Regions from separate parts of the Pseudogracilibacillus sp. ICA-222130 genome, predicted to be linked through region 1. Evidence: riboswitches for the same ligand, from Rfam matches in the RefSeq annotation. Region 1 holds a riboswitch; each other region holds the start of a gene.
What was found. Region 1 has a riboswitch for S-adenosylmethionine ahead of WKT09_RS10730 (DUF2292 domain-containing protein). Riboswitches for the same ligand answer to the same signal wherever they lie in the genome.
Positions count from the first base shown of each region.

Region 1 (5,857 bases):
GTCGTTCCACAACATCCACCAATTAAGCGAACTCCTTGATCACGTAACTGTGTGGCACACGTTTTGAAGTAATCTGGTTCGTTTTCGTAAAATAAAATACCATCTCGATATGCTGGTAAACTAGCATTCGGATATGCTGCTAAATATGCATGATCCAGTAATGGCACAGTTTCAAGTGAGGTTACCATTTGTGATGGACCTAGTCGGCAGTTAATCCCTACAACATTGGCGCCAAGCCCTTCTAACTGTTTCAAAGCATCTTGTAAAGCTGTTCCATCTTCTAATACTCCCGGTTCATGCATGGAGACGTTGGTAATGATTGGCAAATCCGTCTCCTCTCGTGCAATTTGTAAAACCGTTCGTAATTCGTCCAAGCTATAATACGTTTCTAATATTAATCCATCAACTCCTTCAAGTAGTAAGCAATATAACTGTTCTCTGAAGCTTCTTTTGATCTCTTCTTCGCTTTCATTTAATGTTTGGCCACCATATATTCCGCCAATATTTCCGAGAATATGTGCCCGACCATTACTCGCACGTTTCGCAATTTGGACTGCTTGCTCATTAATTTTTTTCACTTGTTCTTCCAGGCCATATCTTGCCAGCTTAATATAATTGGCTCCATATGTGTTCGTTTGAATCACTTCGGCCCCTGCTACGATATATGTTTCATGAACATTTTGGATTTGATCTGGATGTGTTAAATTCAATTCCTCAAAACAACGTCCAACACCATTCGCATATAAAATCGTCCCCATTGCTCCATCTGCAATTAACACTTTTTTCTCTAAATCTTTTAACAAACTCATCGGATCACTTCACCTCTCATGTACGAATTTGCTCAAATGCACGTGCTAAATCATTTACTAAATCTTCTTCATGTTCTACACCGACTGAAGCACGAAGTAGTCGATTTGATAAACCATAGCTTAACCTTACTTCTTCCGGTATATCCATATGTGTTTGCGTAACCGGGTATGTAAGGAAACTTTCTACGCCTCCAAGACTCTCCGCAAACGTGAAAACTTGTAATGCTTTTAAAAATGGTTCCACAAGATTTTCATTTATAATTTCAAAACTTAACATACCGCCCCTTCCTGGATAATACACATTTGTGACGAGTGGATGGTCTTGTAAAAAGTCGATAACATGTTTTGCATTTCGTTCATGTTGCCTCATTCTTAATGCTAAAGTTTTCATTCCACGAATCAGGCTCCAACAATCGTATGGAGCTAATACTGCTCCAATGGAATTATGTAAAAAGCTAAGCTCTTCACAAACTTCCTCCCCTTTTGCAATAACAAGTCCTGCCAACACATCATTATGTCCAGCCAAATACTTTGTTGCACTATGGATGACAATGTCTGCTCCCTCTTCAATCGGTCGTTGTATATACGGTGTATACAAAGTATTATCGACGATATGTAGAAGATCATTCTTATGTGAAAACTCGGATATTTTCGATAATTTAACTGTTTGCATTAAAGGATTTGTTGGTGTTTCAATAAATATTGCCTTCGTATTTTCTCGTTTTAATGTTTCTAATTCCTCGTAATCTTTTCCGTCCCAATAAGAGAATTCAAAGCCATATTTTTTCTCAAAAATCTCGAAAAGTCGGAAGTTGCCACCATAAATATCTCTAGAAGAAATAATATGATCACCCTTTTCAAATAAAGAAAATACGAGTTGTACTGCCGACATTCCAGATGATGTCGCAAATGCTTTATCCCCTTTTTCTAATTCTGCTACAGCTTCTTCTAGTACTGTTCGGGTTGGATTCCCTGTACGGATATAATCATATCCATCTTGCAGTCCGATTTCCTCGTGGCGAAATGCTGTTGAAAAATAAATCGGTGTACTTACTGCTCGAAAATGCTCATCACGATTATTTCCAATTTGCACTAAAAAAGTTTCTTGTCTACATCGGTCTGTCATTTTATTCCCCCTAAAATAATTAAATAATATGATTTTTCTGAATAAAATTTATATAGAAATAATTTCTTTTTCTGATAACTTCTCTTGTTCATCAAATAATGTGTTTTCTTGTTTTTCAATTCTAGCGACATATCCATCATGAACTGTTAATGTGATTGTTCCATTTTCTAAATCCGCTAAATGTCTCTCGAGAAACTTAATATGTGCTTCCTGTAAACGACTCATTTCTCCTCACACCTTTAACCATTTTTTCATGAAGACGAAGAATTTTTCCAATTAAAAAACCTCTTCCTGATTAAGAAGAGGTTCGAATATACATATACTGTCTCGACTCTTCTTATCTTTCAAACTAAAAGCTTGCTGGAATTGGCACAGTACTAGTCAAGTCTGTTGCCGAGGCTTCGTAGGGCCAGTCCCTCCACCTCTCTGGATAAGAAAATGTAAAACTTTTTATTTAATTTTTGATGTTGAATAATACTATACACAGATTTATTAGAACTGTCAAATAATTTCGTGAAACTTTTTTAATGAGCTGGGAAAAAGATCATTTGAATAATAAAGATAACCCCGAATATATAGAGCATTGGGTGCACTTCTTTCCCTTTACCAGTTACTAATTTTAATAAAGGATAAGTGATAAACCCTACTGCAATTCCTGTTGCGATACTCGATGTTAGAGGCATCATTAAAACGACAATAAATGTCGGAAATGCTTCATTAAATTCATTCCACTTAATCTTTGAAAGTCCAAATAACATATAACTTCCAACGATAATAAGTGCTGGTGCTGTTACTGCTGATAAAGACGAAATCGCAGCAACTAATGGGGAAAATAAAAGTGAAACTAAAAATAGTAAAGCGACAACCAATGTCGTAAAACCTGTTCTTCCCCCAACTGCTACACCTGAAGATGACTCAACATAAGCGGATGATGGTGTAGAACCTAATGTCGAACCAACAGTTGTTGCGATCGCATCAGCAGTTAACGCCGCACGTGCACGCGGAAACTTACCATTTTTCATTAAACCTGCTTGTTCCGCTACTCCAATCATCGTTCCTGTCGTATCAAAAATAGTGACAAGTAAAAATGCAAAAATTACTCCGTACAATCCATGTTGAACAACACCACCGATATCTAAATCAAAAAAGATTGGAGCTGGTGGTGCAGATATAAAGCCATCAATCGTTAATAAGTTAAAAATATATCCCGTAATTGCTGTGATCGCCATCCCGATAAATAAAGCACCTTTTACATTTCTAGCAACTAAAATTAAAGTGATCACAATACCAAAAACCGCTAATTGTGTCTCTGGAATCGACAAGTCTCCAAATGACACTAATGTTTCCTCATTTGGAACAACAAGTCCTGCCATTTTCAATCCTAAAAATGCGATAAATAAGCCAATTCCTGCTGTTATACCATATTTCAATGAATCTGGAATCGATTCAATTAATATTTGGCGAAACTTTGTAAATGTTAATAATAAAAAGATAATCCCCGATACAAAAACTGCACCAAAAACTGCTTGATAGGAAACGCCTTGTGTCGCTACAACACTTACAAAATAAGCGTTCATCCCCATTCCAGGCGCAATAGCAATCGGATAATTTCCGAATAAAGCCATAATGAGTGTTCCTACTACCGCGGACACGATTGTTGCAATAAACACTTGATCAAACGGCACACCCGCTGCAGATAATATAGCAGGGTTTACTACAATAATATATGACATCGTTAAAAACGTTGTCATTCCTGCTAAAATCTCTGTTCGAACATTCGTGCCTAACTCTTTCATTTTAAAAAAGTTTTCCATGATAAACTCCCTTTGTGTCTTTAAATTTACAGAGGCATGCCCATATGTTGTAAGATGGTTTTTCATTTGATACGGTTATGTCGTTTTCATCGAAAAATCGTCTTATCTTTTGTAGATTCATTAATGTCGGTCAAACCTTTGTACGTTCTTTTTCACACACGTAGAACATCATAATAAATGTCACCGTAAACTTCAATGATTTTGTCGCATTTTCCAATATTTTGTCATAGTTTTACTTTTCCCAATTATCCTTTAAAACATAAGAGAGAAAATTATCGAAATTTGAATGTTATGTAAGTTTTTTGGTTGCTGGTTGAAGCGGAGCGAGGTCTTTTCGGGGACGGGGGCTTGAGGGGGGATGCTAGATATCCGCAAGTTGGGAGGAATTTGCTCGGGAACTTGCGGAATTGTGACGGATATCCGCAAGTGGAACGAGTTTTCCTCGTGAACTTGCGGAATTAAGCATTATATCCGCAAGTGCAGCGCGATTTCCTCGTGAACTTGCGGAATTATACAATATATCCGCAAGTGTGGCGCGATTTCCTCGTGAACTTGCGGAATTATGCAATATATCCGCAAGTGCAACGGGTTTTCCTCGTGAACTTGCGGAATTATACAATATATCCGCAAGTGCAACGGGTTTTCCTCGTGAACTTGCGGAATTATACAATATATCCGCAAGTGCAACGGGTTTTCCTCGTGAACTTGCGGAATTAAACCGGATTTCCGCAGTGAAGGTACCGTCAAGAATACTACTATTCAAGTCAGGATTTTCGCCCTCGAAGAAGTTTTTCATTTCTTCACGCATAATATGATTAAATAAAAATTTATTGGTTATACTGTTTGACATAGGTAGGTCTCTCCTTTTTATTAGTTCGATAACTTAAGGATGTCCTACCTTTTTTATTTTAATCATTTTACACAAACCATTACGTCACCAAGTAAAACGAAAATTCCCCCGACAACTTGCGGAATTATTTTTAACATAATAAAATCCAAGGTAATTCACCTATTACCTTGGACCTTAAAACATCCAATCCTCTTAGTTTGTCATTTTAAATTCTTTCATTTTACGATAGAGTGTGCTTCTACCAATTCCAAGCTTTTCTGAAGCCTCTTTAATATTATTAGACGTTTCTAACGCCTCGGCAATCATCTTTTTTTCTACATCTTTTAGTGATAATGAATGATGTTGTTTTCGTTGATAATAATGCATTAATTGGGCTGGTAAATGTTCTACTTGAATATTTGTTCCATCACTTTTCGCTAATAAGTATGCGCGTTCCATCATATTGCGCAACTCCCGGATATTTCCAGGCCACGGATATTGTAAAATTTGTTGAATAACTTCCCCTGTCATCGACTCTGGTCCATCTCCATATTCTTTTGCGAACAATTGTAGAAAATGGTGTGCCAACAATTCAATGTCCTCTACTCTGTCACGCAATGCTGGAATATAAATCGATAAAACATTTAACCGATAAAACAAATCAGATCTAAACGCATCATTATATGCAATTTCCTCTTCTAAGTTACGATTAGTCGCTGCAATAATGCGGATATCGACATCACGTTCGGCTACATCCCCGACTCGTGTAATTTTTTTCGTTTCAATTGCCCGAAGCAATGTTGCTTGGAATTCAAATGGCATGTCTCCAATTTCATCTAAAAAAAGTGTCCCCTTATGTGCCGCTTCAAATTTTCCGACAGCTCCGCCACGTTTCGCACCAGTAAAAGCTCCTTCCGCATATCCGAACAATTCACTTAATAATAACTCCTTCGGTAAGGCTGCCATATTAATTGCTATAAATGGGCCATCTTTTCTTGTGCTCATTTCATGGATTGCTCTAGCTAATACTTCTTTTCCAGTACCCGTCTCCCCAAAAATTAATACATTTGCAATAGAATGAGCCGCAATTTTTGCTGTTTTTAACTCATGTTGGAATGCTTCATTTTTTGTGCGGACGAGTCCGAATTGTTGATATGGTGTCGTAAGTTTCCGTTTCGCCTTTACTAACCATAACTCTTTTTCCTTCGCAGCATACGAATCAATATAAAATTGCTGCTGTAATAGTTGCAACACACTCGGCGTAATAATGTCTCCTTTT
Region 1 is NZ_JBBKBG010000028.1:18,517-24,373, forward strand. Features, by position in the region: gene WKT09_RS10720 (bifunctional homocysteine S-methyltransferase/methylenetetrahydrofolate reductase) at 1-809, opposite strand, end outside; gene WKT09_RS10725 (PLP-dependent transferase) at 826-1,935, opposite strand; gene WKT09_RS10730 (DUF2292 domain-containing protein) at 1,984-2,160, opposite strand; SAM riboswitch class I at 2,270-2,372, opposite strand; gene WKT09_RS10735 (NCS2 family permease) at 2,460-3,749, opposite strand; gene WKT09_RS10740 (hypothetical protein) at 4,111-4,599, opposite strand; gene WKT09_RS10745 (transporter substrate-binding protein) at 4,792-5,857, opposite strand, start outside.

Region 2 (5,857 bases), on a different contig from region 1:
TTTAGTGGAGGGAGAATATGAACGAATCCGTACAAAAATCATCACTATTATACGTATATGAATTACTGCAAAATCGTATCGTTTTTTCGAAGGAGGATGAGCAACAATTTTACAAGGAACTCCAAGGTTATCGAGGGGAATGTCGTTTTGAACAATTAGTTGTGGAAAAATTACAAGTTGATTATATCGCTTTGTATAGCTTACTCTTTGACAAAAGTGGTCGACTATCGCAAATTGATTGCTTGTTAATTTTTGCAACGAAACTACTTTTAGTAGAAGTTAAAAACTTTGAAAATGAATATGCATATTTTGATGATCAGTTTACATCACTTCGGACGAATAAAGTGATAGCAAACCCGTTACATCAATTGAATCGCACAGAAATTTTGTTAAAGGAAATACTTTTATCTCTAAATATTCATCTACCTGTTCTACCTTATGTCGCCTTTGTGAATGATCGTTTCACATTGTACATGAAGCCAAATGATAAAATTGTTTTGCCGACATAATTGCAAGGTTTTTTTTCGCATTTAAATAATGAGCGTGCAACCTTGAATGCTACCCACATCGCATTAGCTGAAAAATTACGTACTTTACATGTAACAGAAAATCGATTTGTTCGCACCCCTTCATTTGAGTGGGAGACTTTGCGAAAAGGCATTACTTGTGTACGTTGTCGTGGTTGGATGGCTCGGGAATATCGGCATATGTGTTGTGCACGGTGCACGTATAGGGAGTCGCTTGCATCTGCTGTTGTCCGTAGTATTGTGGAATACGTCACCCTTTTTCCAGAGGCCCCCATCACAACCGAGCGAATCTACGAATGGATAGGAGGAATGGTGTCCATACGAACCATACAATCTATTTTGCAATTGTACTTTAAGAAGGAAAATAGTCGGAAGAATGCTAGCTATCGATTTATTACTTGAAGTACATTTAATAGCGCGGGGAATTGTTGGTGAACTTGCGACGGGGCTGTGATGTATATCCGCAAGTTATTGAGGAAACGGCTTTGCACTTGCGTAATTATTGATTATATCCGCAAGTTATCGTGAAAACCGCCTTGCACTTGCGTAATTATTGGTTATATCCGCAAGTTATCGCTGAAACGGGCTTGCACTTGCGTAATTACTGCATATATCCGCAAGTTATCATGAAAACCGCCGAGCACTTGCGGAATTATTACACACATCCGCAAGTTATCATGAAAACCGCCTTGCACTTGCGTAATTACTGCATATATCCGCAAGTTCCCACTGAAATCGCCCTACACTTGCGGAATTATTACACACACCCACCAGTTTTCATGAAAAAATTTATCCCTTTGTAGCGCGGGGGATTATTTGCTATAATCAGATTAGTAAATTTTTTATACGGAGGTTTACGATGTCACTAACATTATATTGGTACCCGAATTGTAGTACATGTAAGAAGGCAAAAAAATGGCTAGATGATCACGGGAAAACGTATGAATTAGTTCATTTAGTCGAAGAAACACCTTCAGAAGCGACGATAAAATCGCTTATTGAAAAAAGTGGACTAGAACCGAAGAAATTTTTTAATACGAGTGGGAAAGTGTATCGCGAACAAAATATGAAAGAAAAAATAAAAGATGCCACACTCGATGACATGGTTACATATTTAGCGTCAAATGGCATGCTTATTAAACGGCCAATCCTGACAGACGGCACGAGCGTGACAGTTGGCTTTAAAGAAGAAACATACGAAAATACATGGAAGTAACGTAGGAGGAGAAAAATATGTCATTACCAACAGAGTTATTATATTCAAAAGAACATACGTGGGCACGAGAAGAAGGAAGCGATATTCGAGTCGGACTTACTCAATTCGCTTTAGAAGAATTAGGGGACATCGTATTTGCAGAACTTCCTGAAATTGGTGCGGAAATTGAAATGAACGAACCATTTGGAAGCGTAGAATCTGTCAAAACAGTATCCGAATTATATGCACCAGTAAGTGGACGTGTAGTGGAAATTAATGGAGCACTACAAGATAGCCCTGAAACAGTAAATGAGTCTCCTTATGACCAAGGATGGTTCATCGTCATCGAGCCGACAAAGGATGAGCAGTTAGACGAGTTACTTTCAGCAGACAAATACGAGGCATTAATCTCAGCAGAATAATGGAAAAGCTATTCAACGATGAGCAGACAAAACTCATCGTGAATAGCTTTTTGTTTTAAAAAGGTGCAATGAAAAGGATGCAATGATAAAATGAAAATAGTGATTGTTGAAGGAAAACAAGATAAAAAGCGGCTCGAAACAATTATCGATGGCCGTGATGACGTACAAATTTTATGTACATTCGGAACATTTAGTATTGAAAAATTTGATGAAATGCTGGAAACGTATGATTTGGATCACCATCTTGTCTATATTTTCGTCGATGAGGACCGTCCAGGAAAACAACTTAGAAAAAAGTTGAATGAAGAGTTGCCACATGCAGAAAATATGTATATTCCAGAAGAATATATGGAAGTGGAGGCAACCCCATACAATATTCTCGCAACAGAACTCGTCAAATTTCATATTCGAATTAATCCGATATATTTTTTAAAAGATTGGTGAGAAATATGCAAGAGATCAAACAATTACCATTACCGGATGATGGTTTCCTTTTTATTCATACCCCATTTTGTGGGACGTGTCATGTCGCAAGAAGTTTTTTACAGAAAATTGAAATGACACATAAGGAGGAAATTTTTCTAGAAATGAATGGATCCCTATTTCCGGAATTCATGCAAGAAAATAAAATCGAAAGTGTACCGTGTTTACTCATTGTGAAAGATGGAGAAATAAAGGAAAAAATTTATACATTTCATTCGGTTGCACACATCTATCATTATGTGTTTGAGTACAAACCCGAGTTATTTGCTAGGTAATGTGCATTATCGTTGACAAAGGCAACAAGGACTGGTAAGATTCAATATAATAACCAATTGAATATGATAAACTCTTATGAAGAGCAATGGAGGGACTGGCCCTGTGAAGTTGCGGCAACCTTCAATGTAAAGATTGAAAGGTGCTAAATCCTGCGAAGCACACCGCTTTGAAAAATGAGAGAACGTGAAGATATATAATCTTTTTGTTCTCTAGAGCAAAGGGATTTTTTTATTGGAATAAAAGGAAAAGGAGGGTACGCATTTTGATTTCGATCAAAAATTTAAGGAAAACATTCACGATTGACAATCGCCCAATCAAGGCAGTCGATGACATCACATTGGATATCGAAACTGGTGAAATATTTGGAGTGATTGGATATAGTGGGGCTGGAAAAAGTACGTTCGTTCGGTTATTAAATCGCCTGGAAGAACCGACAGCAGGAACCATAACCATTGACGGCGAGAGCATGACTGAATTAAATACGAAAAATCTTCGTACAGCGAGACAAGATATCGGAATGATTTTCCAACACTTTAATTTATTATGGTCACGAACGACGGAAGATAATATTGCCTTCCCTCTCGAAATCGCTGGTGTGCCAAAAGCAGAAAGAGAAAAAAGAGTAAAGGAACTCATTCAATTAGTTGGATTAGAAGGTAGAGAAAAAGCGTATCCGTCCCAACTTAGTGGGGGACAAAAACAACGTGTCGGAATCGCAAGAGCACTCGCGAATAACCCGAAAGTGTTATTATGTGATGAAGCGACATCTGCATTAGACCCGGAAACGACAAACTCTATTTTAAATTTACTCGTAGATATTAATGAGAAACTTGGTTTGACGATCATTTTAATTACACATGAAATGAACGTCATCCGAAAAATTTGTCATCGTGTTGCAGTGATGGAACAGGGGAAAATTGTGGAACAAGGAAATGTGTATGATGTTTTTACGAATCCACAACATGATGTGACACAACGATTCATTGGAGAGGTCGTGGAAGAAGGCCGTGAAGATGATACATTGGATGAAGTGCTAGAGGAAGTAGAACGAAAAGGAAAAGTTCTTCGTTTACGATTCCAAGGGACAGCAACCAATGATGCTCTAATTAGTGAAATTGCGAAAAACTACGATACTCAAGTGAATATTTTACATGGTAAAATTACGAAAACGACTTACGGTACGCTTGGTTCTCTTGCTATTCAATTAATTGGAGACAAAACAGAAATAGAGAAAGTTGAGGCTTTTGTTCAAGCTTCCTCGGTAACAGTGGAGGTAATTCGCGATGACACTTGATTTTTCAAAACTTGATACGAACCAATTGCTTGAAGCTACATATGAAACGTTTTACATGACCATCATCGCACTTATTGGAACGTTTATTTTAGGATTATTGCTTGGCTTATTACTTTATTTAACAGATAAAGATGGTCTATGGGAAAATAAAATATTAAATTTTATCATTGCGACATTTGTTAACGTCTTTCGTGCTATCCCATTTATCATTTTAATTTTATTATTGTTCCCATTAACGAGATTTTTAATTGGAACGATTCGGGGACCGAATGCAGCACTTCCAGCTTTAATTTTAGGAGCGGCACCGTTTTACGGCCGTTTAGTGGAAATTGCATTGAAGGAAGTAAATAAAGGTGTAATTGAGGCAGCAAAAGCGATGGGATCCACGACGAGACGTATCATTTTTAAAGTATTAATCCCAGAATCGATGCCAGCACTTATTTCAGGAATTACCGTCACAGCGATTGCGTTAATTGGTTATACAGCAATGGCTGGAGCGATCGGAGCAGGTGGACTAGGGAGTTATGCATATTATGCAGGATTCCAACGAAGAATTTTTGAAATTGTCCTCGTCTGTTCTATCATTATTGTAATTGTCGTTTTTATTTTCCAATTCATTGGAGATTTTATATCTAAAAAAATTGATAAAAGGTAAAGGGGAGAATGTTTCATGAAAAAGGTTTTAGCTTTATTTGCATTAATTTCAATTTTAGTTTTAGCAGCATGTGGTGGAGGAAATAACAACAACTCAGCAAACAACGCAGGCAACAACGACGCAGGTAATAATGATGGAAACGCTGAAGAAGTGACAATTAAAGTTGGAGCTTCTAGTGTGCCACATGCAGAGATTTTAGAAGAAGCGGCACCAATTTTAGCGGAAGAAGGTATTACTTTAGAAATTGAACCATATGAGGATTACGTTTTACCAAATGATGACTTAGCAAGTGGCGATTTAGATGCAAACTATTTCCAACATATTCCTTATTTAGAACAAACAATTGAAGATACAGGATACGAGTTAACACATATCGGTGGAATTCATATTGAACCAATCGCAGCATACTCAAAAACTATTGATTCAATCGATAATATTAAAGATGGCACAGAAGTTGTATTAAGTAACTCTGTAGCTGACCATGGACGTGTGTTACAGTTATTCGAAGCAAACGATTTAATTACAATAAAAGACGGAGTGGAAGAGGGTAAGGCTGAGTTAGATGATATCGAAGACAACCCGAAAAATTTAACATTCTCTCCTGACTATGAGCCAGCATTTTTACCAGAGATTTATGAGTCTGAAGAAGATGTATTAGTGGTCATCAACACGAACTATGCTATCGGTGCAGGACTTGATCCAGTGAACGACTCTATTTTCCGTGAAGGGGACGACTCTCCTTACGTGAACGTATTAGCGGTTCAAGAAGGTAACGAAGAAGACGAAGCATTAAACAAGTTATTAGAAGTGTTACGTTCTGAAGAAATTCAAGACTTCATGGTTGAGAACTACGACGGTGCGGTAGTACCAGTATCAGAATAATGTATATAAAAAATTGCCTCCACGATGGTGGGGGTAATTTTTTTTGGGTATACTAATGGTGAGTAAGTAGTAGTTGGTGTTGGTAGGTTTGCGGAAATGTGATTTAATTCCGCAAGTAAAAGT
Region 2 is NZ_JBBKBG010000018.1:42,313-48,169, forward strand. Features, by position in the region: gene WKT09_RS08600 (nuclease-related domain-containing protein) at 18-509, shown strand; gene WKT09_RS08605 (arsenate reductase family protein) at 1,387-1,743, shown strand; gene gcvH (glycine cleavage system protein GcvH) at 1,761-2,144, shown strand; gene WKT09_RS08615 (toprim domain-containing protein) at 2,235-2,588, shown strand; gene WKT09_RS08620 (thioredoxin family protein) at 2,594-2,902, shown strand; SAM riboswitch class I at 2,974-3,083, shown strand; gene WKT09_RS08625 (methionine ABC transporter ATP-binding protein) at 3,166-4,197, shown strand; gene WKT09_RS08630 (methionine ABC transporter permease) at 4,187-4,852, shown strand; gene WKT09_RS08635 (MetQ/NlpA family ABC transporter substrate-binding protein) at 4,868-5,734, shown strand; partial or broken gene WKT09_RS08640 (hypothetical protein) at 5,701-5,857, opposite strand, start outside.
Region 2: another riboswitch for S-adenosylmethionine. It lies ahead of WKT09_RS08625 (methionine ABC transporter ATP-binding protein); the one in region 1 lies ahead of WKT09_RS10730 (DUF2292 domain-containing protein).

Region 3 (5,857 bases), on a different contig from region 1:
TAAATGTATATGATTTTTAGCATTTTCTAAATCATGAATTAAGGAAGTGAATTTATCTGTTCCATCTGTAAATATTTCCACTTCGTTGTTTTGCGTGTAAATGGCATCATTATGTTTTAAATGTAAATAATATAATTCCTTGTATTCCTTTAGTTCTTCTTGCTTAAAAGGAAGTTGGTCTTCCTCGATTTTCTTTAGTTGCTCTTGCACTTCCTTCTTTACACCTAGCCTACTTTTCGTATCCCATGTAAATATTTTTTGGTGCGTTAAATTTCTACCAAATAATAAATATAGAAGGAAACCTAAAACAGGAATAAAAAATAAGACCATAAGCCATGCCCATGTGGAACTTGCATTTTTCCGTTCTAAAAAAATAACCGTAAATGCAAGGACAAAGTTCACAATCATGACTGATCCAAATAATATAGGTACAAGTTGCATAGGCATCCCCTCTCTCTTTCTTTCTTATATTCTAACATATTTTGAACTTAAGAGAGTGTATCTAATGCAACTTCAAGGTCCTTCCATACATCTTCCCAATGTTCTAGTCCTACAGATAATCGAATAAGGGAGTCTTTTATACCCATATGCGTTCGCTCTTCTTCTGGAATCACTGCATGGGTCATCGTTGCTGGATGCTCAATTAAAGTTTCTGCATCTCCAAGACTAACTGCCACTTTTACAAATGTTAATGCATTTAAAAACTGCTGGGCGTTATATTTATCCCCTTTAATGTCAAATGCTAGCACACCCCCACCACGATGCATTTGTTTCTTATACACTGTCGGATCATCTAATCCTGGATAATACACCGCTTCTACATTCGGATGTGTTTCAAGTTTGGCAGCAATTTTTTTTGCGTTGTCACAATGACGGTCCATTCGTAATGGCAATGTTTTCAGTCCCCTTAATAGGAGCCAAGCATCAAATGGTGCTAGCACGGCACCAATATTGTTTCGTGTCGTACTTGCAATTTCATCCATCCTCTCTTCTGTTCCAATGGCGATTCCCGCAATCACATCTCCATGTCCATTTAAATATTTTGTCGCACTATGTACTACGATGTCACAACCAAGTTCTATAGGACGTTGTAAATAAGGGGTCGAAAATGTATTATCCACAACGACAGGTATATCGTATTCTTTTGCAATTTTACTTATCTTTTTTAAATCGATTAATTGCATCGTCGGATTGACAGGCGTTTCAATATAAATGACCGCCGTATTTTCCTTTATCGCATGGCGGATTTTTTCTTCAGATGTAAAGTCTGTCAATTGTACATCCATTCCATACTTCTCTTCCATCATTTTTAATAAACCGAATGTACAACCATATAAACCATTCGAGCATAAAATATGCTCATTTGCTTTTGTAAGTGCAATGAGCACAGCAGATATGGCACCCATTCCCGAACCGAATGCTAAGGCACGCTCACCGCCTTCTAACACCGCCATCCTTTTTTCTAATACATCTACAGTCGGATTCCCAATTCGTGTATAAATATGCCCGTCTGCTTCTCCACTAAAGCTTTTCTCTCCATGTTCAGCAGACTGAAATTCAAATGTAGACGTTTGAAAAATTGGCACTGAAACACTACCCAGCAATTGTTTTGCATCATATCCATCATGAATGGACATCGTTTCAATTTTTTTCATGCTCGTTCCTCCTCTTATTTATGTAACTCTAGTATAACAAACTTTCTGACAATTCTGTTTCACCATGCATGAATGGATGAAAAAGTCGGAACAATTGCCAACAGCTAGAACATAGGCGTAAAATGATGGTAGAAAACATCAGTGAAGTGAGGCAGTAAATGAACAATAAAAACATGAAAACAGGCATTATGTTAGGGATTATTACATATATTTTATGGGGATTTTTCCCGATCTATTGGAAACTATTAGACATATACGAACCAGATGTCATTTTAGCGAATCGCATCATTTGGTCTTGTCTATTTATGGTTGGATATTTACTTTTCACACGAAAATTACGCTCTTTTTTCTCATTATGTACAACATTATTGAAAGATAAACAGAAAATGCTCTACATTACATTAGCATCTATTGTCATTAGCGCAAACTGGCTCATTTATATTTGGGCTGTACATAATGATTTCGTCATTCAAGCAAGTTTAGGCTATTATATGAATCCTTTATTAAGCATCGTATTAGGTGTCCTATTTTTAAAAGAAGCATTATACCCAGCGCAAAAAGTTGCATTGTTATTCGCGAGTTTTGGTGTCATATATTTAACAGTCTCCTATGGGGTATTTCCTTGGATTTCTATCGCATTAGCATTATCATTTGGTTTATATGGGCTATTAAAAAAAGCCGTTAAGCTAGATTCGGCCTATTCATTAACCGTGGAGACATTACTATTAACTCCGATTGCACTCATTTATTTATGCACATTTGTCGGAGTGGATTTAGGATTTGCAGCAAGCACATCATGGACGGATACAGGGCTATTACTCATATCCGGAGTTGCTACAGCCGTCCCACTATTATTATTCGGCTATGCCGTAACATACATTCCTTTGTCATTAGCAGGAATTTTGCAGTATATCGCACCGACAATTATGCTTTTACTCGGCGTATTCCTCTATGATGAACCATTTACATCCGCACATTTCGTGACGTTTACATGTATTTGGATTGCGTTAATTTTATTTGTGTCTTCTACATTAAGAGTCCATAAAGTTAGAAAATTCACAAATTAATTGACTTTGATTCATTTACAGGTATAATGGATACTAATTTCATCGACATATCTCTTATCAAGACGGATGGAGGGAATAGGCCCTGAGAAGTCCAGCAACCTTAAAGCAATTGCTTTTAACGGTGCCAAATCCTACAGATGATATTCTGGAAGATAAGAGGAGGACAATACATAATGATCCCTCTTCTTACAATCATGTAGAAGAGGTTTTTTTATATCATCACCTTCTCAAATAAAATACAATACGTTCAAAATTTTAAGGAGGAGTTTTACATGTCAACATTTCGTTATCAGAAAGATGAAACTATCTTACTTCATGCAGGTCAAGAACCAGATCCTACAACAGGCTCTCGTGCATTACCAATCTATCAAACTACTTCTTATGTATTTAACGATACAGACCATGCTCGCAACTTATTTGCATTAACAGAACCCGGTAATATTTATACACGCTTAATGAATCCTACGACAGACGCCTTTGAACAACGTGTCGCTCAGTTAGAAGACGGAACAGCGGCAGTGGCAGTTGCTTCCGGAATGGCAGCAATTACATATGCAATTTTAAATGTTGCTAGTGCAGGCGATGAAATTGTGGCAGATAGTAATTTATATGGTGGAACATATAATTTATTCATTCATACATTGCCACGCTTCGGTATTACGGTAAAAATCGTTGATGGGACAGATCTGGATGCAATTCGCAATGCGATTACAGATAAAACGAAAGCCATTTTTGGGGAAACGATTACGAATCCTAGTTTAAATGTGTTTGATGTGGAAGCAGTCGCAAATATTGCACACGAACATGGGATTCCATTAATTATTGATAATACTTTTGCACCAAAATTTGCGAAACCACTAAAGTGGGGAGCAGATGTTGTCGTACATTCCGCGACAAAATGGATTGGTGGACACGGAACATCGATCGGTGGAATTATTGTCGATGGCGGACGTTTCAACTGGGATAGTGACAAATTCCCTGGATTTACGGAGCCAGATGAAAGTTATGGTGGGGTTCGTTTTGCAGACTTAGGGCCTGTTGCATTTGCACTTCGTATTCGTGTGCAATTATTACGTGACACAGGAGCAGCTATAAGCCCACATAACGCGTTTTTATTAACACAAGGATTAGAAACATTACATGTTCGCTTAGAACGTCATAGCGAAAACGCCATAAAAATCGCCAACTTCCTGAAAGACCACCCTGGTGTAACGTGGGTGAACTTCCCTGGATTTGACGATCATCCATCACATGAACTAGCACATAAATATTTTGAATATGGATATGGATCTGTCATTACATTCGGTATTAAAGGTGGGCTAGAAGCTGGTAAAACATTGATCGACCATATTGAATTATGGTCTCACGTTGCAAACGTAGGAGATGCAAAATCATTAATCATCCACCCAGCTTCCACAACACACCAACAGTTAAATGAAGCAGATCTTGCAAAAAGTGGTGTAACAGAAGACCTTGTTCGTCTTTCTGTCGGTATTGAGGCGATTGACGATATTTTAGCTACATTAGATCGTGCAATTGGACAAGCAACTGGTGAAACGGTGCTGGAAACGACCAATCATATAGCGATCGATTGGGTAACGAACTCGCCATTTGATCGTTCTGAAGGGTTACGTGCAAAAACAATTGCCGTTCAAGGATCAGATGCGTTACTAGATAAAGCAAATGAATTACGTCCATTAGGATATCGTATTGTTCATGTACAGGATGTAGAAGAAGACATTGTAGATATCCTATATACGGACGAGCCAACAGTGGAAAATCATGTAGGTGCAACCATCGTCTGGTCTAATGGTGATGTGACGGCAAATGGTCAGGCAATCGTCATCACCAACAATGATCTAGTAACGACAGTGAAAAATGCTAGGAACAAACGTGCATAATAATGAAAATATAAAAAACTAGACATTGAACTTGATTTAAAAATAACCGTTCTGTTTATCTTTTTTAAGATAAACAGAACTTTTTTTATCCCAAAAAATGATAAAGCCATAGAGCATATGATGAAAGAAAAGGCCAAAATATTTTGTTATTTCAACCTATATCGGCTTCCTCTCTTTTTATGTAATGAATACCTTTATTTTCATACGTTTACATTTATTTAACGATTTTGGTAAAGTACTTATATAATCAAGGAATGTCATCTATAATATAGATAATATTGAAATATAGGTGTGATTTTTATTAAACGAACAATTATATTGTCCATCATTATTATAAGCATCATTTTGTTAGCATTTTTCTCTACGCCCAAAAAACAAAAACCTATAAATAAAATCATTGAAGATGAAATAACGAGTGAAATAGAAGGCGACGATAAAGAATTAGATGAGGATTTAGAAACAGCAATGATGAAAGAAGACCCCGTACGTGACTTTATTTCAGATCAATTAAAACGGGCTGCGAACTTCTTTTTCACAAGCGATATTAATGTCGTTGCTATTGGTGATTCTTTAACAGAAGGTGTAGGGGATGAAACGGGAAATGGTGGTTATGTCGGTGTTTTAGATGAAACAATTAATGAAGAAAAACAACTCGTCCATTTCGATAATTTCGGTAAACGTGGCAACCGAAGTGGACAATTAATCGAACGTCTAGAAGAAAAAGAAATAAAAAGGGCGATTGAAAAGTCACATATTGTACTTATTACCATCGGAGCGAATGATATTATGCAAGTATTTAAAGACAATTTTGCCGACTTATCATTAGATCCATTTACGAGTGAACAAATTAAATATGAACAACGACTCGAAACCATTTTTGATACCATAAAAGCATTAAATGAAGATACAGAAATTTACTTGATCGGTTTTTACAATCCGTTTAAACGATATTTTTCAGATATAGAAGAGTTGGACTATATTGTAGAAAGTTGGAATACAATAGGAGCAGACGTAGCAAATCGTTATGAAAAAGGATACTTTATTCCGATGGTCGATATTTTCGATGAAGCTGAAAATGACTTTTATTTATCCGAAGACCATTTCCACCCGAATCATACTGGATATGAAATGATGGCTGAACGTATTTTACAATTTGTCATCCATGAAGGGGAACGAAACCATGAATAAAAATATATGGAAAAAACGATTTTATATATTAGCGGGGGTTAATATT
Region 3 is NZ_JBBKBG010000004.1:29,831-35,687, reverse strand. Features, by position in the region: gene cls (cardiolipin synthase) at 1-441, opposite strand, end outside; gene megL (methionine gamma-lyase) at 489-1,655, opposite strand; gene rarD (EamA family transporter RarD) at 1,814-2,722, shown strand; SAM riboswitch class I at 2,774-2,881, shown strand; gene WKT09_RS03545 (O-acetylhomoserine aminocarboxypropyltransferase/cysteine synthase family protein) at 2,995-4,623, shown strand; gene WKT09_RS03540 (SGNH/GDSL hydrolase family protein) at 4,915-5,811, shown strand; gene WKT09_RS03535 (YpmS family protein) at 5,804-5,857, shown strand, end outside.
Region 3: another riboswitch for S-adenosylmethionine. It lies ahead of WKT09_RS03545 (O-acetylhomoserine aminocarboxypropyltransferase/cysteine synthase family protein); the one in region 1 lies ahead of WKT09_RS10730 (DUF2292 domain-containing protein).

Region 4 (5,857 bases), on a different contig from region 1:
CTTAACGTTGATTGCCCTTGCGCAAAATCATATTTTCCTTCCATAAACACTTGATGCCATACCATGAACATTAAGAAGGTCCAAATTTTTCGGCTATAATCCGCTTTTCCTGCACAATGTGCCTCTAATAAATCACGGACAAATTGTTTATGGACGTATGCATCTACTTCCGCTTCATCAATCGTACGTTTCGCCCAACCGTTTAATTCTTTTTTCAGCCAATGTCTCATCGGTACAGGGAATCCTAATTTTTTCCGATCTAATACGTGATCTGGAATAATTCCACGTGATGCTTCACGTAAAATCGATTTCGTCGTGTTGTTCGCAATTTTTAAATCGATTGGAATTTTGCTCGCTAATTCAAACACATCTTTATCGACAAACGGCATTCTAATTTCAATTCCATTTGCTTTCGACATTTTACCTGCTTTTAATAAAATATCCCCACGCATCCACGTATGAATATCGATATATTGCATTTGAGCGACGAGTGGTTCATGGCTTATAATATCATAATATGGTCCCGTAATATCTTCATAGGAAATCGTGCGGTTAAATGTTTTTAAAAAGGCTTCTTTTTCTTTTTCCTCAAACATTTTCGCATTACCGATATAACGTTCTCTTAATGGGGTTGTCCCTCTTAATAAGAAACTTTTCCCACTCATATTCTCCGGTAAAGTCATCGCAACTTTTCGAATTAATGTTTTGAATAATCCAGGAATATAGTTAAACATCCGTAAAGAATCTGGTTCACGATAAATATTATACCCGCCGAATAACTCATCCGAACCTTCGCCAGATAATGCAAAATTCACATAACTGCTCGCTTCTTTAGAAACGAAATATAGCGGAATACAAGATGGGTCTGCTAATGGCTCTTCTAAATTCCACATTATTTCCGGAATTTGGTTTACATATTCATCTGCCGTAATAAATTTCGCGATATTTTCAACGCCTACTTTATCTGCTGTCTCCTTAGCAACGTCCACTTCAGAGAATCCTTCTCGCTCAAAACCGACAGAGAATGTTTTTATATTTGGGTTCATCTCTTTCGCCATCGACACGACTAAGGTCGAATCAATTCCTCCAGATAAAAAGGCCCCAATATCTGCAATACCATCCATCCGTTTTTCAATGTTTTCATACATGACTTCACGAATTTTATTGATCCATACAGACTTCTCTGTTTGGATAGGGTCAAAGGATGGCTTCCAATATTTATGGAATGTCACTTCCCCTGCTTTTTCTTTCACAAAATAAGTTGCCGGGTCCATAATAACGACATCGTCATGCAATGTATATGGTTCAGGTACATATTGGAAACTAAAATAATGTTGTAACGCTGTTTCATTCATTTTATCTATATGATAACGGTTCGTAATTTCCGTTTTTGAAGAAGAAAAGGTGAACGCTCCATCCCTTTCTACATAAAAAAGTGGCTTCACACCAAAATGATCTCTCGCTCCATATAATGTTTCACTATGTTTATCTAAAATGGTAATAATAAATTTCCCGCTAATTTGCGCGAATAATTCCTTTTGTCCTTGTGGAAATAACACTGCAATAATTTCTGCAATATTCGTGGATGAAATCCCCGCTTTTTCCGCTAATGTTTCCTTGTTATAGCATTCACCAAAATAATGTACATAATATTGTTCATTTTCAAATACTTGATCTAATTCACTTGCTTCATATAAAAAAGAAAAATTTCCATGTTCATATGTTTGTTCATGTTGCTCGACATTGTTTACATCGATGATAGATGAAGTCGTTCCATGATGTAAACTTCCAATAAAATGGCCCATGTTTGTAACCTACCTTTATGAAATCTATTTTCTAAAAAATAATACCATATTTTTTTCTGTTACGACAAGCATTACATCCGTCGTAAACATCAATATTTTGCAATTGTTCACTAGATTGTTTCATCTTATTTATGAATAGGTTTTCATCCATATCACAGGAACTTTTCACCCTACTTTCTCTTCCTATTATACAGCTGTTGTCCATATAAACAAAAAATGGATGACATGTATATCATCCATTTTTTCCTTTTATTTATTCGCAATTGCGACAACCGATTGTCTTAATGCTTCCGCTTTATCTAAATTTTCCCAAGGAAGTGTAACATCACGACGGCCGAAATGTCCATATGCTGCAGTGTCACGATAAATCGGACGACGTAAATCTAACATCTGAATAATGCCACGTGGGCTTAAGTTGAAGTTTTCACGTACCACTTCGACTAAAATTTCTTCTGACACTTTTCCAGTTCCAAATGTATCAATCGCAATCGATACAGGTTGTGCCACTCCAATAGCATACGCTAATTGAACTTCACATTTTTCCGCTAAATGTGCTGCCACGATATTTTTCGCGACATAACGTGCGGCATATGCTGCAGATCGGTCCACTTTTGTCGCATCTTTACCAGAAAATGCTCCCCCACCATGACGAGCATATCCACCGTACGTATCGACGATAATTTTACGGCCTGTTAATCCCGCATCTCCTTGTGGTCCACCGATCACGAAACGACCAGATGGGTTAATATAATATTTCGTGTTTTCATCTAATAAGAAACTCGGAACAATTGGTTTAATAATATATTCCTGTATATCTTTTTTAATTTGTTCTAATGTAACATCTTCCGTATGTTGAGTAGACACAACGATTGCATCTACCCGAACAGGTTTATCATGTTCATCATATTCTACCGTTACTTGTGTTTTACCGTCAGGCAGTAAATACGGTAATGTATGGTCTTTACGAACATCTGTTAATCGTTTTGCAATACGGTGCGCTAAATAAATCGGTAATGGCATTAGATCTTCTGTTTCATCACATGCATACCCAAACATTAACCCTTGGTCTCCCGCACCAATTTCCGATTCATCTGCCTCTCCTTCCCGTGTTTCTAATGCAACATCTACTCCACCTGCAATATCAGGTGACTGCTCATCGATAGCCGTTAATACGGCACATGTTTCTGCATCAAATCCGTAACGTGAATCCGTGTATCCAATTTCTTTTACTGTTTTACGAACGATGGAAGGGATATCAACATATACATTCGTCGTAATTTCACCGGAAACTAACACGAGTCCTGTTGTAACAGTCGTTTCACATGCAACACGTGCATACGGGTCCCCTTTTAAAATTTCATCTAAAATTGCATCCGAGATTTGGTCACTCATTTTATCCGGATGTCCTTCCGTTACTGATTCTGATGTGAATAAACGGCGATTCTTTGTCATTATAATTAAGCCTCCTATAAATATTACACGGAGCTCTACTCGATAGAGATCATAGGGAACGAGATGACTCGTTCATTTTTCATAAATAATGGAATTCATGAAAAAATCCTTTCCTATATAAAATGAGGAAAGGATATTGTTTCTGCCTTTCACTCTTATTGTTCAAGGAAAATCCTTGCATCAGGTTAGCACCTTTTCACATACTTGTGAGGTTGCTGGGCTTCACAGGGTCTGTCCCTCCACCAACTCCTAATAAGAGAGTCCGTTGTTTATTACATATGAAATATTTCCTGAAAAACACCTCTATATGTATACTATAATGGCTAGTCTATATGATAATAAGTGAAATGTCAATCGATTAAAGAAGAAATACAACCTTCTATATGCATGCGATAACCCGAACTTCTGAAAAAATTACGAATTCCGATTTTTTTCGTTCAAAAGTTTTCTCAAGTCAGAGGACACTTTGGATCCATACCAGTTCAATCCATCTAATAACTCAATGATTTCAGCCATCCCAATAAAAAACATCCCTGATATAAATCCACTGAACGCGGTAGTGAAAAAAACTCCCCAAGAAAATTCTGTTCGATCTATAGCCCCTATCCTTATTTCCGTTGGTGCAATCGCAGTACCAATTAAAACACTTACTATCATAATTGCCACTCCTAGTCCAACAAAAACTCGAGCCGTTTTATTACTTTTCCCCAATATGAACCCCACCCCTTCTTTTATGTATCTTACTTTTTTCCTATGCATCTTCAGCAACGAAACTTAATATCTTTTACCCGAACACGTATAGTATGAAACATTTCCATTTTTTCCCTATTATTTTGTTTTTTTCGCCCATTATCCAACGCTAAAATGGTAGTTCAAGTATTGATATGATTATGTTAAAATAGATTTACTGTAGTGAGACAAAGCTTTTGTGATTTTTTTCACAAAATTGTAATACATTTAAAAAACGTTATTGCACCAACGTTTTTAGACGTTTTAGCTTTTGTTTCATTATAATAAATTAACATTTTCTATTTGTTTTATTACATTAGTATGGACTAATTCGTTTAATGTGTTATACTATATTCAGATTTTAAAGTACACGAGAAAAAAGGATGGATTAATTCAATGAATACGACAGCTAGGTCAACTGTATCACAAGAAATTTTACAAAATGACAATGTTCATAACAATTTATCTGTACCAGGATTGGTAGAAAAGATTTTATCACGTAATGAAGGTGTATTAACTGCAACTGGATCAGTTCAAGCAACTACTGGAAAATACACTGGCCGTTCACCAAAAGACCGTTTCATCGTTCGTGATGACGTTTCTGATAACTTAGTAGATTGGGGAGAAGTAAACAAACCAATCGATGAGGCATCATTCCAAAAATTATTCGATAAAGTTGTAAATCACTTAAAAAATAAAGATGAAGTTTTCTCTTTTAAAGGATTCGCTGGAGCAGACGAAAAATATCGTTTACCAGTGGAAGTAGTAAACGAATATGCATGGCATAACCTTTTTGCACGTCAGTTATTCATTACACCGACGAAAGATGAGTTAGCAGCACATGAGGCTGGCTTTACAGTTCTCTCTGCACCGACATTAGAAGCAGACCCTCAAGAAGATGGGACGAATTCTGAAACATTTATCGTTATTTCATTCAAAGAGCGTGTCGTATTAATCGGTGGAACGGAATATGCTGGGGAAATTAAAAAATCTATTTTCTCTGTGATGAACTACTTATTACCACAACAAAATGTGTTATCTATGCACTGTTCTGCAAACGTTGGGGAGGAAGGGGATGTTGCTTTATTCTTCGGTTTATCAGGAACAGGAAAAACAACATTATCAGCTGACCCTTACCGTAAATTAATCGGTGATGATGAACATGGATGGAGTCCAAACGGTGTATTCAACATTGAAGGTGGTTGTTACGCAAAATGTGTTGATTTAACACGTGAAAAAGAACCACAAATTTTTGATGCTATTCGTTTCGGTTCTGTATTAGAAAACGTCGTACTCGATGATCAAACTCGTGAACCAGATTACTCAGACGTTTCATTAACAGAAAACACAAGAGCTGCATACCCGATAGAGAACATTGACAACATTATCGTTCCAAGTGTTGCAGGTCATCCAAATACAATTATTTTCTTAACTGCTGATGCGTCAGGAACATTACCTCCAATCAGTAAGTTAACGAAAGAACAAGCAATGTATCACTTTTTAAGTGGATATACGTCTAAATTAGCTGGAACAGAGCGTGGAATTACAGAACCAGAAGCAACTTTCTCAGCTTGCTTTGGATCACCATTCTTACCACTTTCTCCAGATCAATATGCAGAAATGCTTGGAGAAAAAATCGATCAGTTCAACACAAATGTATTTTTAGTTAACACTGGTTGGACTGGAGGCCCTTATGGAGTCGGTAAACGTATGAAACTTTCATACACTCGTGCAATGATTCATGCTGCACTAGAAGGTGAGCTAAACACTGTAGAAACCGTAAAAGATGAAGTATTCGGTCTAAATATTCCAGCTCATGTACCTGGAGTACCAGATGAAGTATTAGTTCCGCGTTTAACTTGGGAAGATAA
Region 4 is NZ_JBBKBG010000013.1:43,714-49,570, reverse strand. Features, by position in the region: gene asnB (asparagine synthase (glutamine-hydrolyzing)) at 1-1,805, opposite strand, end outside; gene metK (methionine adenosyltransferase) at 2,055-3,257, opposite strand; SAM riboswitch class I at 3,410-3,516, opposite strand; gene WKT09_RS07345 (hypothetical protein) at 3,672-3,968, opposite strand; gene pckA (phosphoenolpyruvate carboxykinase (ATP)) at 4,383-5,857, shown strand, end outside.
Region 4: another riboswitch for S-adenosylmethionine. It lies ahead of metK (methionine adenosyltransferase); the one in region 1 lies ahead of WKT09_RS10730 (DUF2292 domain-containing protein).